4 regions of the Sinorhizobium numidicum genome follow, and region 1 is predicted to be linked to each of the others. Evidence: predicted binding sites of a transcription regulator. Region 1 holds the regulator's gene; each other region holds the start of a gene.
What was found. The regulator LexA, encoded in region 1, represses DNA repair genes until DNA is damaged. The targets are predictions, from matches to a motif close to TGTTCNNNNTGTGTTCNG.
Positions count from the first base shown of each region.

Region 2: ruvC (crossover junction endodeoxyribonuclease RuvC) is a predicted target of LexA. The motif match lies at 1,375-1,392, and genes of this name have one in related genera.
Region 3: PYH37_RS05695 (ATP-dependent helicase) is a predicted target of LexA. The motif match lies at 1,612-1,629, and genes of this name have one in related genera.
Region 4: PYH37_RS23365 (ribonuclease T2) is a predicted target of LexA. The motif match lies at 2,140-2,157, and genes of this name have one in related genera.

Region 1 is NZ_CP120368.1:1,872,786-1,876,009, reverse strand. Features, by position in the region: tRNA gene PYH37_RS20235 (tRNA-Ser) at 32-121, shown strand; gene lexA (transcriptional repressor LexA) at 1,234-1,950, shown strand; tRNA gene PYH37_RS20220 (tRNA-Cys) at 2,263-2,336, opposite strand; gene PYH37_RS20215 (c-type cytochrome) at 2,583-3,110, opposite strand.
Region 2 is NZ_CP120368.1:3,166,837-3,170,060, forward strand. Features, by position in the region: gene ruvA (Holliday junction branch migration protein RuvA) at 143-760, opposite strand; gene ruvC (crossover junction endodeoxyribonuclease RuvC) at 821-1,333, opposite strand; gene PYH37_RS26530 (LLM class flavin-dependent oxidoreductase) at 1,502-2,503, shown strand; gene PYH37_RS26535 (YebC/PmpR family DNA-binding transcriptional regulator) at 2,575-3,224, opposite strand, start outside.
Region 3 is NZ_CP120367.1:1,195,984-1,199,207, reverse strand. Features, by position in the region: gene PYH37_RS05695 (ATP-dependent helicase) at 1-1,493, opposite strand, end outside; gene PYH37_RS05690 (class I SAM-dependent methyltransferase) at 1,852-2,667, opposite strand; gene PYH37_RS05685 (ABC transporter substrate-binding protein) at 2,775-3,224, shown strand, end outside.
Region 4 is NZ_CP120368.1:2,528,141-2,531,364, forward strand. Features, by position in the region: gene ettA (energy-dependent translational throttle protein EttA) at 1-1,229, opposite strand, end outside; gene PYH37_RS23365 (ribonuclease T2) at 1,345-2,118, opposite strand; gene PYH37_RS23370 (alpha/beta fold hydrolase) at 2,364-3,224, shown strand, end outside.

The DNA.
Region 1 (3,224 bases):
GTGGCTCGCTTCGCGCAATAACGCGCTGCCCGGAGGAGTGGCCGAGCGGTTTAAGGCACCGGTCTTGAAAACCGGCGTGCGCGAAAGCGTACCGTGGGTTCGAATCCCACCTCCTCCGCCATTGGCTTTTAACTGTTTGACTCCATGCCATTTATTCTTCCGATCGATAGAGACGCGAAGGTCGGACAGGAATAGCTTCGTCTCGATATCCGACACGCGCCCCGACCCTCGCGGTGCGCTTGCCAAGGAAGATGATCTGAGGGAAAGTTACAGTCTGGCCCTTGAGGCCTGGGCAACTAGGTGGCGAAAAACCATGCCTGTTAAATTTCTGATGGCAGCCGCGGCAATTGCACTTTTCACACTCTCTGGATGTGCAAGCACTGGAGCAGGCAACACGACATACACTCAATGGTACGGACCATATCCTGAACCCGATTTCGACGTTCTGACCCCGGGCGGTCTGCGCTTGGCCTACTAGGATCGGAACTCGATCAGGCGACATGCAATGGGGCGGCATCGAGCCGCACGTGACGTGCGGTACTCCGGCGGAACGTCTGCAAACTATAAGCGTAGGGGTCGCCGGAGCTTGCGGGCGATCATGCTGCGCGAGTGCCGCGCCCGACGCTTTCTGGCGCCTGACCAACAACCGCGGGAATGCTCACTGTACAGGGTAAGCCCGGGCCACTTCCACAGGAACATTTGCGACTGCAGGGGGTTCAGCATCACACCGAAAGGAGGTTGATGATGGCGTCCTATGCAGTACCTGATCCGATCGGCCCTGGGCCAGGGCCAGGAGTTATCCCTCCGAACCCTGTGCCTCCGCTCGAGGTGCCCGATCCCCCGACCAAAGAACCACAGCCTGACAAGCTTCCCGAAGAGGAACCCGGCAAGAAACCTGACGAAAAGGAAGAACCACCTCACGCCGAGCCCAAACGGTCTTGATACGAATATTTCCCTGGGCCTTCGGATCCACGTCACCAGCACCGGTATTGCGCGCAGGCGCTTAGAACGAGCCGGGTAACCGTTGTTTTCGGCCGCAGCCAATATGACCATTCCTCGCCGCCGGCCCCGAGGCTTCCGGTAATGGTCCGTCGGTATGCTGCCCAAACCACTCCACTGACCTCGAAACTTAAATAGTCGGCGAAATTCACGGAATTTTAGGTACTTGCGGAACACATATGGAACAGATAGTGTCTGTTCTTGATTTGTTTCGCGATTCTGGAGTGACGCGCCATGCTGACCCGCAAGCAACAGGAATTGCTTCTTTTCATTCATGAACGAATGAAGGAAACCGGGGTGCCGCCCTCCTTCGACGAGATGAAAGACGCTCTCGATCTCGCATCGAAATCCGGCATTCACCGCTTGATCACCGCGCTTGAGGAGCGCGGCTTCATTCGCCGGCTGCCCAATCGGGCCCGCGCGCTGGAGGTCATCAAGCTGCCGGAAGCCTATTCGGGAACAGCTCAACCCCGGCGTGGCTTCTCGCCTAGCGTCATCGAGGGGAGCTTAGGCAAACCGCCCGCAACGCCGCCGACGGCGAGGTCGGCACCGCCGGTAGAGACTGCATCCGTAACTGTGCCTGTGATGGGACGAATCGCAGCGGGCGTTCCGATCTCGGCAATCCAGAACAACACGCACGACATTACCGTGCCGCTTGAAATGATCGGCAGCGGCGAGCACTACGCGCTTGAAATCAAGGGCGACTCGATGATCGAGGCGGGCATCTTCGACGGTGATACGGTAATCATCCGAAACACGAGTACGGCCAATCCCGGGGACATCGTCGTTGCTCTGGTCGACGACGAGGAAGCGACTTTGAAGCGATTCCGCCGCAAGGGTGCTTCGATCGCACTCGAGGCGGCTAACCCGGCTTATGAAACACGAATATTCGGGCCGGATCGGGTCAAGATTCAGGGTAAGCTCGTCGGGCTCATCCGCCGTTATCATTAGCTTGATGGACGGCAGCACTGGTCTGACGCAACAAGATCTGCCGCTGCTCGTTGCGAGACGACGATGCTTTGACAGCCTCGTTCGGACAGAAGCCACAACCGACGCTAATGGATACTAACGCCCCGCGGCTGTCCATATTTCGTTCCAACCCCAGTCGCCGAACCGACCTTCTCCGCGGCATAAAATCAGAACTTCGTTGCTGGCTCGCCTCTGTTAAGAGCGGCGTTGCCAATTCCGCGCAACCGATTTGGCTGATCACCTCACCGCATCGGTGTTAGAAGCTTAGGTCGTTGATTTCATTAGGGGGAATCTTGGAGGCCTCGCCCGGAATTGAACCGGGGTACAAGGATTTGCAGTCCTCTGCGTCACCACTCCGCCACGAGGCCTCTCTGACTTGAATTCTCAAGTCGTGGCGCGGATTTAGAATGATTGGCTGGAAACCGCAAGAGGCAATTTCGGAAATTTGTCCTCGGTGATTTCCGATATGAGGTTTCCACAACGCTCCTGAACGAAGGCTGCCGCAGCTTGCCCTCCTCCGTCCAGGTAATCGATCTCAGGCGTCAGCACCGTCTGGTAAGACGGCGTTCTTCCGTCTCAGCCTCCGGCCGGCCTTCCCCCCGGCATGCGTAAGGCTATCTTGGCGCTGCGGCTGCGGTTTCGCCCGGCGGCAAGATCCGGAACATAAAGGTCGATACCTTCTCGTCCGGCTTGAACGGACCCGGCACCTCATGGCTGACCGGTTTCAGGCTTTGAAGGAAAGCAGCGATTGCCGCGGCGTCTTCAGCGGTGAGCTGCGCGAATGCGTGCCACGGCATGATCGGCGCGAGAATACGGCCGTCGGGCCGCTCTCCGGTCTGTATCGCAGTCACGATCTGCTCCTTGGTCCAGCTGCCAATTCCAGTCTCCTTGTCGGGCGTTATGTTGCGGCCGACAAAAACACCCTGCCCTGGAATTTCGAAACCAACATCTGAACCACCGAGAAAACGCGAGGTGTCCGGCTTTCCGAAGAAATACCCTGGTGTGTGGCAGTCGTTGCAGCCGCCGATCGTGACGAGATATTCCCCTCGCGCAATCTGCGTGTCATCGGCCTGTGCCGTGAAAGGCTGCAATCCCAAAGCAGAGGCGGCAACAAAAACGAACCGAACGGATGACGGAAACATCATTACCCTCCCTTTATATATTGGAACGCTGACGGACCGACGAGACGTCGTGCCATGGCGCGTCCTTGTCTATTTTCGTTAATAAGCGGCGCGTATCCACGCACCTAATTCAGA
Region 2 (3,224 bases), 1.3 Mb from region 1:
TTGCGCGATATGCTGATCGTAGACACTCATCGTGCCGCTTCCCCGGCGCCAACATAGTGTCATCGCATCGTCCGATCCAGCGCGTATCGCTTCGCAGGATCGCTTCATTCCAATGCTTTGTGGCCGCAGAATGGCTTGCCCCTCACCGCGCCAGTTCCTTCAGTCCGAGACGGATCAGCTTGGCGCTGTCTGCTCCGTCCCCGCCATTCTTCAACGCAGCGGCAACCGCATTGGCCGCCTGGTCACGCGAATAGCCTAGATTGGTCAAGGCCGAAACCGCATCCGCAACCGGCGCGGAGGCGACGCCCTCGCCCAGCTCCTGCTTGAGGCTGATCGCGGCCGACATCTCGCCGGCGAAAGCCGGAGCCTTGTTCTTGAGTTCAGTGACGATGCGCACCGCTACCTTTGGGCCGACACCGGGAGCGCGCGCCACGGACGTCTTGTCCTGCAGCGCAATGGCATTGGCGAGTTCTCCGGGCGTCAGCGTCGAGAGCAGCGCCAGCGCCACCTTGGAGCCGACTCCCTGGACGCTCTGAAGCAGGCGGAACCACTCGCGCTCGAGCGCGGTCAGGAAACCGAAGAGTTTTAGCTGATCCTCCCGCACATAGGTCTCGATGAAGAGTACGGCCGCCTCTCCTGCCGATCCGAGCTTGGCAAGCGTGCGCGCCGAGCAATGAGCGACGTATCCGACGCCATGCACGTCGAGAACCACGTGATCCTCGCCGATCTCGTCTATGGTGCCCTTGAGTTTGCCGATCATCTGGCTTCGTCTTTCTGGATGCTCTTTTACCTTGAGGTTGAAGGAAATTCTGAAGGCCGGCTAGCCGGCAAGCGCCGCAAGACGGCTGGTGATCGCCTGCCTGTTGTGCGCATGGCAAATGGCAATGGCAAGCGCGTCGGCGGCATCATTGCCTTTGAACTGCACCTTCGGCATCAGCACCTTCAGCATCATGTGGATCTGCTGCTTCTCGCCATGGCCGACGCCGATGACGGCTTTCTTGACCGCATTCGGCGCATATTCGGCAACCCTGAGACCCGCGCGCGCCGGAACCAACATGGCGATGCCGCGCGCCTGACCGAGCTTCAGCGTCGCGGTTGCGTCCTTGTTGACGAAGGTCTGCTCCACGGCGGCCTCATCGGGCCGATAGCCATGCACGACCTCGGCAAGGCCGTCGTGCAACTGGCAAAGGCGCGACGCGAGATCCATCTCGCCATCGGAAGTCACCGTGCCGGAGGCGACGAACCGCAGCGAATTGCCGAGGGTCTCGATAATGCCCCAACCCGTGCGCCTCAATCCCGGATCGATGCCGATGATGCGAATCGTATTCTGCATGGCTCACCCTATGTCGACCGGCAGAACGCTGCCAGCAAAAAGTGAACAAAACAAAAACATTGTACAGAAACAGCCTCGCTCCGCAGAAAACCTCCGGCATGCTCTTGGCCTCAGGAATCTTGAACCTACATTGCGATCGATCAAATTCTCTTAATTGAAGGCGTTGCCATGATCCCTTTCTCCATTCTCGACCTTTCGCCTATCACCGACGGCGGCAGCGTCGCCCAGTCGCTTGAAAACTCGCGCCGGTTCGCGATCGCGGCGGAGGAGAACGCTTACAAACGGTTCTGGCTGGCCGAGCACCACGGCATGAAAGGCATCGCCAGCGCCGCGACGTCGCTCGTCATCTCTCATGTGGCTTCGGCAACGAAAAATATTCGCGTCGGTTCGGGCGGCATCATGCTGCCCAACCATTCGCCGCTCGTCATTGCCGAGCAGTTCGGCACGCTGGCGGCGCTTTATCCCGGCCGCATCGATCTCGGCCTCGGCCGCGCGCCTGGTACCGACATGAGGACGGCGCAGGCACTTCGACGCAACATGGAGGCGAGCGCCAACAATTTTCCGAATGATGTCGTGGAACTGCAGGCTCTTCTCGGTCCGGCCAGCGAAGAGCAAAAAATCATCGCCGTACCGGGCGCCGATTCGAACGTGCCGATCTGGCTGCTCGGTTCCAGTCATTTCAGCGCCCACCTGGCCGGCATGCTCGGGCTTCCTTTCGCCTTCGCCTCGCATTTCGCGCCGGACATGCTGCTCTCCGCGCTCGAAATCTACCGCGAACGCTTCACGCCGTCGCCGCAGCTCGACAGGCCGCATGTGATGGTTGGCGTGATGGGCGTTGCCGCCGATACGGACGAGGAGGCGAACTATCTCTTCACCTCCATGCAGCAATCCTTCGTCGCGCTCCGCCGCAACGCGCGCGGCCGCTTCCCGCCGCCGGTCAAATCGATGGAGGGGCGATGGACCACTGACGAGAAGATCTTCGTCGATCATGCGATGACCTATGCGGTCGTCGGCGGACTGGAAACCATCCACCGGAAGACCGCGACGTTCCTCGAGCAGACCAAAGCCGACGAGCTGATCATCTCGATGCCGATTTTCGACATGGAGGCGCGGCTCCGCTCGCTTACGCTTTTCGCCGAAGCGCAACGGGATCTGGCGACGACGGTTTGATCACTAGCTAAAAAAGCAATCGACCTGCGGTTCCTGTCGCCGGTCGATTGCGTCAGAGAAACGAAGCTGCGTCAGGCCGAAAGCCTAGCCAGGACCTCGTCCGAAACCTCGAAGTTGGAGTAGACGTTCTGAACGTCATCGTCGTCTTCGAGATTATCGATCAGCCTCATCAGCGACTGCGCCTTTTCCTCGTCCACCGGCACGGTATTCTGCGGCTGCCAAATCGCCTTGACGGTTTCCGCCTCCCCCAGCACCTCTTCCAAAGCCTTCGAGACTTCGCCGATGTTTTCGAAGCTGCAGACGATCGTGTGGCCATCCTCGTCGCTCGTTACGTCGTCGGCGCCCGCCTCGATCGCCGCTTCCATGACCTTGTCGGCATCGCCGACGGTGGCCTTGTAGGTGATTTCGCCGACCCGATCGAAGGAGAAGGAGACCGAACCGGTTTCACCAAGTGCGCCGCCGGCCTTGGTGAAGATCGAGCGGACGTTGGAAGCAGTGCGGTTGCGGTTGTCGGTGAGCGCCTCGACGATGACGGCGACGCCGCCCGGTCCGTAGCCCTCGTAGCGGACTTCCTCATAGCTCTCGGCATCGCCGCCCGCAGCCTTCTTGATCGCCCGCTCGATATTGTCCTTCGGCATCGACTGCGCCTTGGCGTTCTGAATGGCCAGGCGCAGGCGCGGGTTCATGGTGGCGTCAGGCAGGCCGGTCTTTGCGGCGACAG
Region 3 (3,224 bases), on a different replicon from region 1:
GCCTCGCCGATCTCGGCCGGCCAGCCGGCACCGCGGGAGCGCAGGCCCTGAAGCATATCGACAAAGAACGTCCAGTCATCGCCTGAACGCGGCGGGGCAGGCATTGCGCAAAGGGCCGTCAGCGGCTCCGGGTCGGCCGCCATAGCATCGAGCGCTCGGCTTGCCGTCTGCGGACCTACGCCCGGCAGCAGTTGCATCAGCCGAAAGCCCGCCACGCGGTCCCGCGGGTTCTGCGCAAACCTGAGCACCGCCAGAATGTCCTTAACATGGGCGCTGTCCAGGAATTTAAGCCCGCCGTATTTGACGAAGGGAATGTTGCGGCGGGTCAGTTCCACTTCCAGCGGCCCGCTGTGGTGTGACGTGCGAAAGAGCACTGCCTGTTGCTTCAGCAGCGTGCCGCTCTCGCGGTTTTCCAGCACCTGATCGATGATGTAATTTGCTTGGCTCGCCTCATCACGCACCGTCACCAGCCGCGGTCTTTCGGCGGATTCGCGCTCAGTCCAGAGGTTCTTGGTGAAGCGCTCGCGCGCCAGATCGATCACGCCATTGGCAGCCGCGAGTATCGGCTGTGTCGAGCGGTAATTCCGGTCGAGGGTGATGATGTCGGCGGCGGGGCTGAATTCGTTCGGGAAATCGAGAATGTTGCGCACTGTCGCGGCCCGAAACGAATAGATCGACTGGGCGTCATCGCCAACGACGGTCAGGCCGCGGCCACCGGGCTTGAGCGCCGTCAAGATCGAAGCCTGCAGCCGGTTGGTGTCCTGATATTCATCGACCAGCACATGGTCGAAGCGTTCGCCGACTTCCTCGGCCAATACGGCGTCGCCCATCATCTGTGCCCAATAGAGCAGCAGGTCATCGTAATCGAGAACGTTCTGCGCCTGCTTTGCCTCCACGTAGGTGGAAAACAGTTCACGCAATTGCTTGTCCCAGGCGGCACACCAGGGAAAGAACGCGCGCAGAACCTCATCGAGCGGCTGTTCGGAATTTACCGCTCGGGAATAGATCGCGAGGCAGGTGCCCTTCGTCGGAAAGCGGCCCTCCGTCTTCGAGAAGCCGAGCTCATGACGGACGAGATTCATTAGATCGGCGCTATCCTCCCGGTCATGGATGGTGAAGTCCGGATCGATACCGATCTCGCCGGCATATTCGCGCAAGAGCCGTGCGCCGATACCATGGAATGTTCCCGCCCAAGCAAGCGCGTCGGCCATGATGCCGGCCTTACCGGCGAGAACCTGTGCGCAGATGCGCTCGACCCTCCGACCCATCTCGGCCGCCGCACGACGAGAGAAGGTCATCAAGAGGATGCGGCGCGGATCGGCACCGTTGATGATCAGATGTGCCACACGGTGCGCCAGCGTGTTCGTCTTGCCCGACCCGGCGCCGGCGATAATCAGGAGCGGTCCGCCGATCGCCCCGTTCGGCAGTCCGACGCCATGCTCGACAGCGCTGCGCTGCCGGTCGTTTAGTTTCTCCAGATGCGCCGCGTTCATCTGCCTTGTTTATCTCTTTGTTATTTCCGGAATCGCGGAGTCGAGTCGTCATTACGCAGGTTCAGGAGCCGCCTCATCCGAAATTGCCGTTGGCAAATTGCGGGCTCAGTGTCGAATCGAGAACAAATAACGAACGTATCAACAGATCCGGCCGTTGCAAAGCTGGTGAGATGTGATTTCGCATCGCGACCGACCGCTCCTGTGGGTATTGCGATCGCAGAACAGGGGCGAGGGAAGGCGGACATCGATTTCCCCCGGGAATATCGCAGAGACGATTGAGACGACGTCGCAAACCGTCGCCGAACTTTCGCGGACCGCGAACGGACGCGGTCTGGTCGGGTGCGGCAGGGACTTCCTGTCAGGCCGCGGCTGACGGCTTGGTGGCGCAGATCGCGTAACGATGCTGGCTCTTTCGGGCAAGCCCCTTGAAAATGTTCCAGTTCTTCGCCTGTGTCCGGTGAATGTCGCTCAAGTCGGTGTCGATTTCCACGCCGATGAAACCGACCGTTTCAAGGAGTTCGGCGACCGCCTCGGCGCGCGCGCCTTGGGAAAAGTGAACGCGGGAGAGAATGCTGCGATGGGTCTCCATCATCTCTCGCGAACCCGAGGGCGTGTCCGCCTTGAAGATCCCGGCGCGCTGGCCCCAGGTGCTGAGCTTCGAAAAGAACCGCTCCAGGGCGCTCGTGTTGACGAAATCACCGTCGACGATCAGCAACCTGCCGCCGGGTTTAAGCACTCGCAGCCACTCGGCAAAGGCTGCCGCCGGGTCGACCAGCGTCCAGACCAGATGCCGATTGACGATGACGTCGTAGCGATCGTCCGATTCCATCGTGTTTTCCGCGTCGCCGATGCGAAAGGAAATCTTGCGCCTCCGATCCCTCGCTTTCTTGCGCGCCCGGTCGAGCATGGGTTCGGCCCAGTCGAGACCGGTAACCTTGAAGCCGAGATCATCGAGCAGGTGCGAGACCACTCCGGTTCCGCTCGCAAGATCGAGCGCCGCGCGGCCGGCGCCCTCTCCAAGGTGGCGCAGGAACAGCCGATGCCAGGCGGCGCGCTCGTCCTCGGAGAAAATTTCGTGCCCGGGCGAGAGGTCGAAGGTGGCAGCACGCTCGGACCAATAAGCCTTGATTTCGTCACGAAGATCATAGTTTCGGCGCTCTGCCACTTCGCTCATTTCTCTTCCCATTCTTCCCTGTTTGGAAGCGTTCTAAAAGATAAATGTTGACCGATAAAGTCATGAAATATTAGAAGTCAGCAAATTTTTCAGCGGAGCAGAAAACAATGAGGCTTTTCAACAGGGCGGCCTTGGCCGCCGCGGGTTTTGGCGTGCTTTGGTCGACCGCGGTGTTCGCTGAAACGGTCAAAGTGAAGGATGTCACCGGCCGCGATGTCGAAGTCAATGTGCCGGTGGAGCATGTCATACTCGGCGAAGGGCGCCAGATCTATTTCCTCGGTGCGCTCGACAGGGAAGAGCCGTTCAAGCGGGTCGTTGGCTGGCGCGACGATCTGGCGAAGGCGGACCCGGAAAGCTATGCCGCCTATCTCGCAAAGTACCCCGAGATCGCCAAACTGCCGACCTTCGGCGGCATGAAGGACGGCACGTTTGACATCGAGCAGGCGGTCGCGCTGAAGCCCGATGTCGTCCTGATGAACATCGATGCGAAGACGGCCACGGAAGAGGCGGGCTACGTCGAAAAGCTCCAAAAAGTTGGCATTCCGCTCGTCTATGTC
Region 4 (3,224 bases), 660 kb from region 1:
TTGATGACATCATTGCCGCCGGAGATTTCTTCCCACACGGTCTTGGTGCCGTCGAGCGCGTCGCGGCTCTGGTCGACATAGCCGAGCTGGACGCTGTCGCCGATCCGGAAGGAGCCGTCGTCAGGCTGCTCCTGGCCAGTGATCATTCGGAAGAGCGTCGTCTTGCCGGCGCCGTTCGGACCGATCACGCCGACGATGCCGCCGGGCGGCAGCTTGAAGCTCAGGTCATCGATCAGCAGTTGGTCACCATAACCCTTGGAGATGTTCTCCGCCTCGATGACCACCTGGCCGAGCCGTTCGCCGACCGGAATGATGATCTGCGCATCGCCCGGACGACGGTCGGCCGCCGCCTGGACCAGTTCGTCATAGGCGCGGATACGCGCCTTGGATTTCGCCTGACGGGCCTTCGGGCTGGAGGCGATCCACTCCTGCTCGCGGCTGATAGCCTTCTGGCGCGCCGCCTCTTCGCGGCCTTCCTGCGTCATGCGCTTGGACTTGGCCTGGAGATAGGCGGAGTAGTTGCCCTCGTAGGGAATGCCGCGACCACGATCGAGCTCGAGGATCCAGCCGGTGACGTTGTCGAGGAAGTAGCGATCGTGGGTCACCATCAGCACGGCGCCCGGATAGTCGCGCAGGTGCTTTTCAAGCCAGGCGATCGTCTCGGCGTCGAGGTGGTTGGTTGGTTCGTCAAGCAGCAACAGGTTCGGCTGCGATAAGAGCAGCTTGCAAAGCGCCACGCGGCGCTTCTCGCCGCCCGAGAGATTGGCGACCTCGGCGTCGCCCGGCGGGCAGCGCAGTGCCTCCATCGCCATCTCCACTTGGCTCTCGAGATCCCAGAGGTTCTGGCTGTCGATGACATCCTGGAGCTTGGCGCCCTCATCCGCAGTTTCGTCGGAATAGTTCATCATCAGCTCGTTGTACCGGTCGAGGATCGCCTTCTTCGCTGCGACGCCTTCCATCACATTCTCGAGCACGTTCTTTTGCGCGTTAAGCTGAGGCTCCTGTGGCAGGTAGCCGACTGTCGCACCTTCGGCTACCCAAGCCTCGCCGGTATATTCATGATCGAGCCCGGCCATGATCCTGAGGACCGTCGACTTACCGGCGCCGTTGGGGCCGAGAATACCGATCTTCGCGTCCGGGTAGAACGAGAGATGTATGTTCTCCAGGACCTTCTTGTTGCCGTAGGCCTTGTTGAGCCCGGCCATGTGATAGATGAACTGACGTGCCATAAAGGAATGCTCCGCATCGGAAGGAAATTTGCCCGCTATGTAGGCGAATTATGCCGGCGGGGCAATGCGCCAGAGGCCTGCCCCGCCGATCCCTCATTGCGGCCACCCTCTCGGATCAGCCCCGCCCGGCGGCGTCGGCGATCTCCTTGGCGCACTTGAAATCCGTCGGTCCCGCCGCCTGCATCAGGCTTTTAAGATTGGCTTTGCCCGAGAGGTCGCCGGAAAGCCCGATCGTGAGGCCGGTGATCACGCTGCGGCCGTTGACGGTCTGGCAGCGCATGCGCACCCGGTCGCCGGCCCCCGCCCCAAAACTCTGGTCGAAGGCCTGCTTGATCTGCCGCTCTTCGAGTTCGGAACCAACTTTATCGGCAAAAAGCGCGCCTACGGCGGACGTGTTCAGCTCGTCGAGTAAACGAAGCTGCAGCGTGAAATAATCCTCGGCGTTCGTCGCCTGGCACGTGCCGCTGCGCAGCCACTGGTGCCGATCAAGGCCGGACTTTACGCCCGGCATGACGACGAGCAGGCGGGCCGCGGTCTCATCCGCCATCGCGAGTTTCGGCAGGTCGAGCCAATCGCCCTTGCGGTCTTGCGCCTTGAGCTCCGCCTCGACACCGCAATAGCTCTTTTTAAGCGGCCACAGGCCGTGAAGCGAGAAGTGCGTTGCGTCGAAGCGTTCGGCCGTCTGATCGACGCATTCCTTGCGGGTCGGCCGCGTTTCGCAAAATCCCGGCTGCCAGCTTACCGCCAGCACATATTCCGTCTTGCCGGCGCCGTCCGCCCCGGACGCATCGTCGGTTACCGTATCTTGCGCCGCGGCAAAGGACGAAAGTCCCAACCCCAGTGTAAGCGCCGCAACTCGCATCAGATTCACCAACGCCCTTGCCCGCATTCTCATAATGGCCTCCAGCGGGAAAACAAAACAGGAACAAATAGCGAGAAAAACGCGAAAATTGCAACCCCTAATTCTCACTTCCGGATTCGTTGTGATCTCATGCGCAACCAGCAACAAGCGGCGATTGCCTTTACTGCGCAAATCGATTTCATATCTGCAGGGGCATTCCTGCGGCCGAATGCGCCAGCCTTCGCCATGAGCGGATGGCAGTTCAAGGTCTGAGGATAGTTCGGGAGCATGGCATGTTCGGGCAGGTGAGGACGCATCAAAGCCCGACGGGCGCAGCTCTCGGCTGGCGCCATTTCCCCGCCTCCTCCAAGCCCCGAGGCATTCTTATCATCAGCCATGGGCTCGCCGAACATTCCGGTCGTTACGCCCGCTTCGCCGAGGCAATGGCCGCGCACGGCTTTCAAGTCTATGCCCATGACCATCGTGGCCATGGTGAGAGCCGGGCACCGGACGCCCCGCTTGCGATGTTCGCGCACCGCGACGGTGCCACGAAGGTCATCGCCGACCTCGGCGCGATCCGAGAGATGGCAGCCGCCAACCATCCGGGATTGCCGGTCATTCTTTTCGGCCATTCGATGGGCGGGCTCATCGCCCTCAACGCCGTCGAGACAGATCCCGAACTCTATGATGCGCTCGCCGTCTGGAACGCGAATTTCCGCCCGGGCCTCGCGGGCCGGGCCGGTCAGGCGCTGCTGGCGATCGAGAGGATGCTGAAAGGCTCGGACGTGCCGAGCCCGCTCATTTCAAAGCTCACCTTCGGCGCCTGGAGCAAGGCCATTGCCAGGCGGAGGACTGACTTCGATTGGCTGTCGCGCGATGAAGGCGAGGTCGCAAAATATGTTGCCGATCCGCTTTGCGGCTTCGACGCTACCGTATCGCTGTGGCTCGACGTCTTCGCCTTCGCTTTCGCCGGCGGCCGGGCCGACCGTCTGGCGCACCTGCCTGCAGACCTGCCGGTCCATCTTGTCGGCGGCAGCGCCGATCCCTCTACCGAGAACGCCGCCGCCATCCGCTGGCTCGCCCGGCGCATGAAGGCGCGCGGCATGAGCGATGTCACCGTCAGCATCCACGAAGGCATGCGCCACGAAACGTTG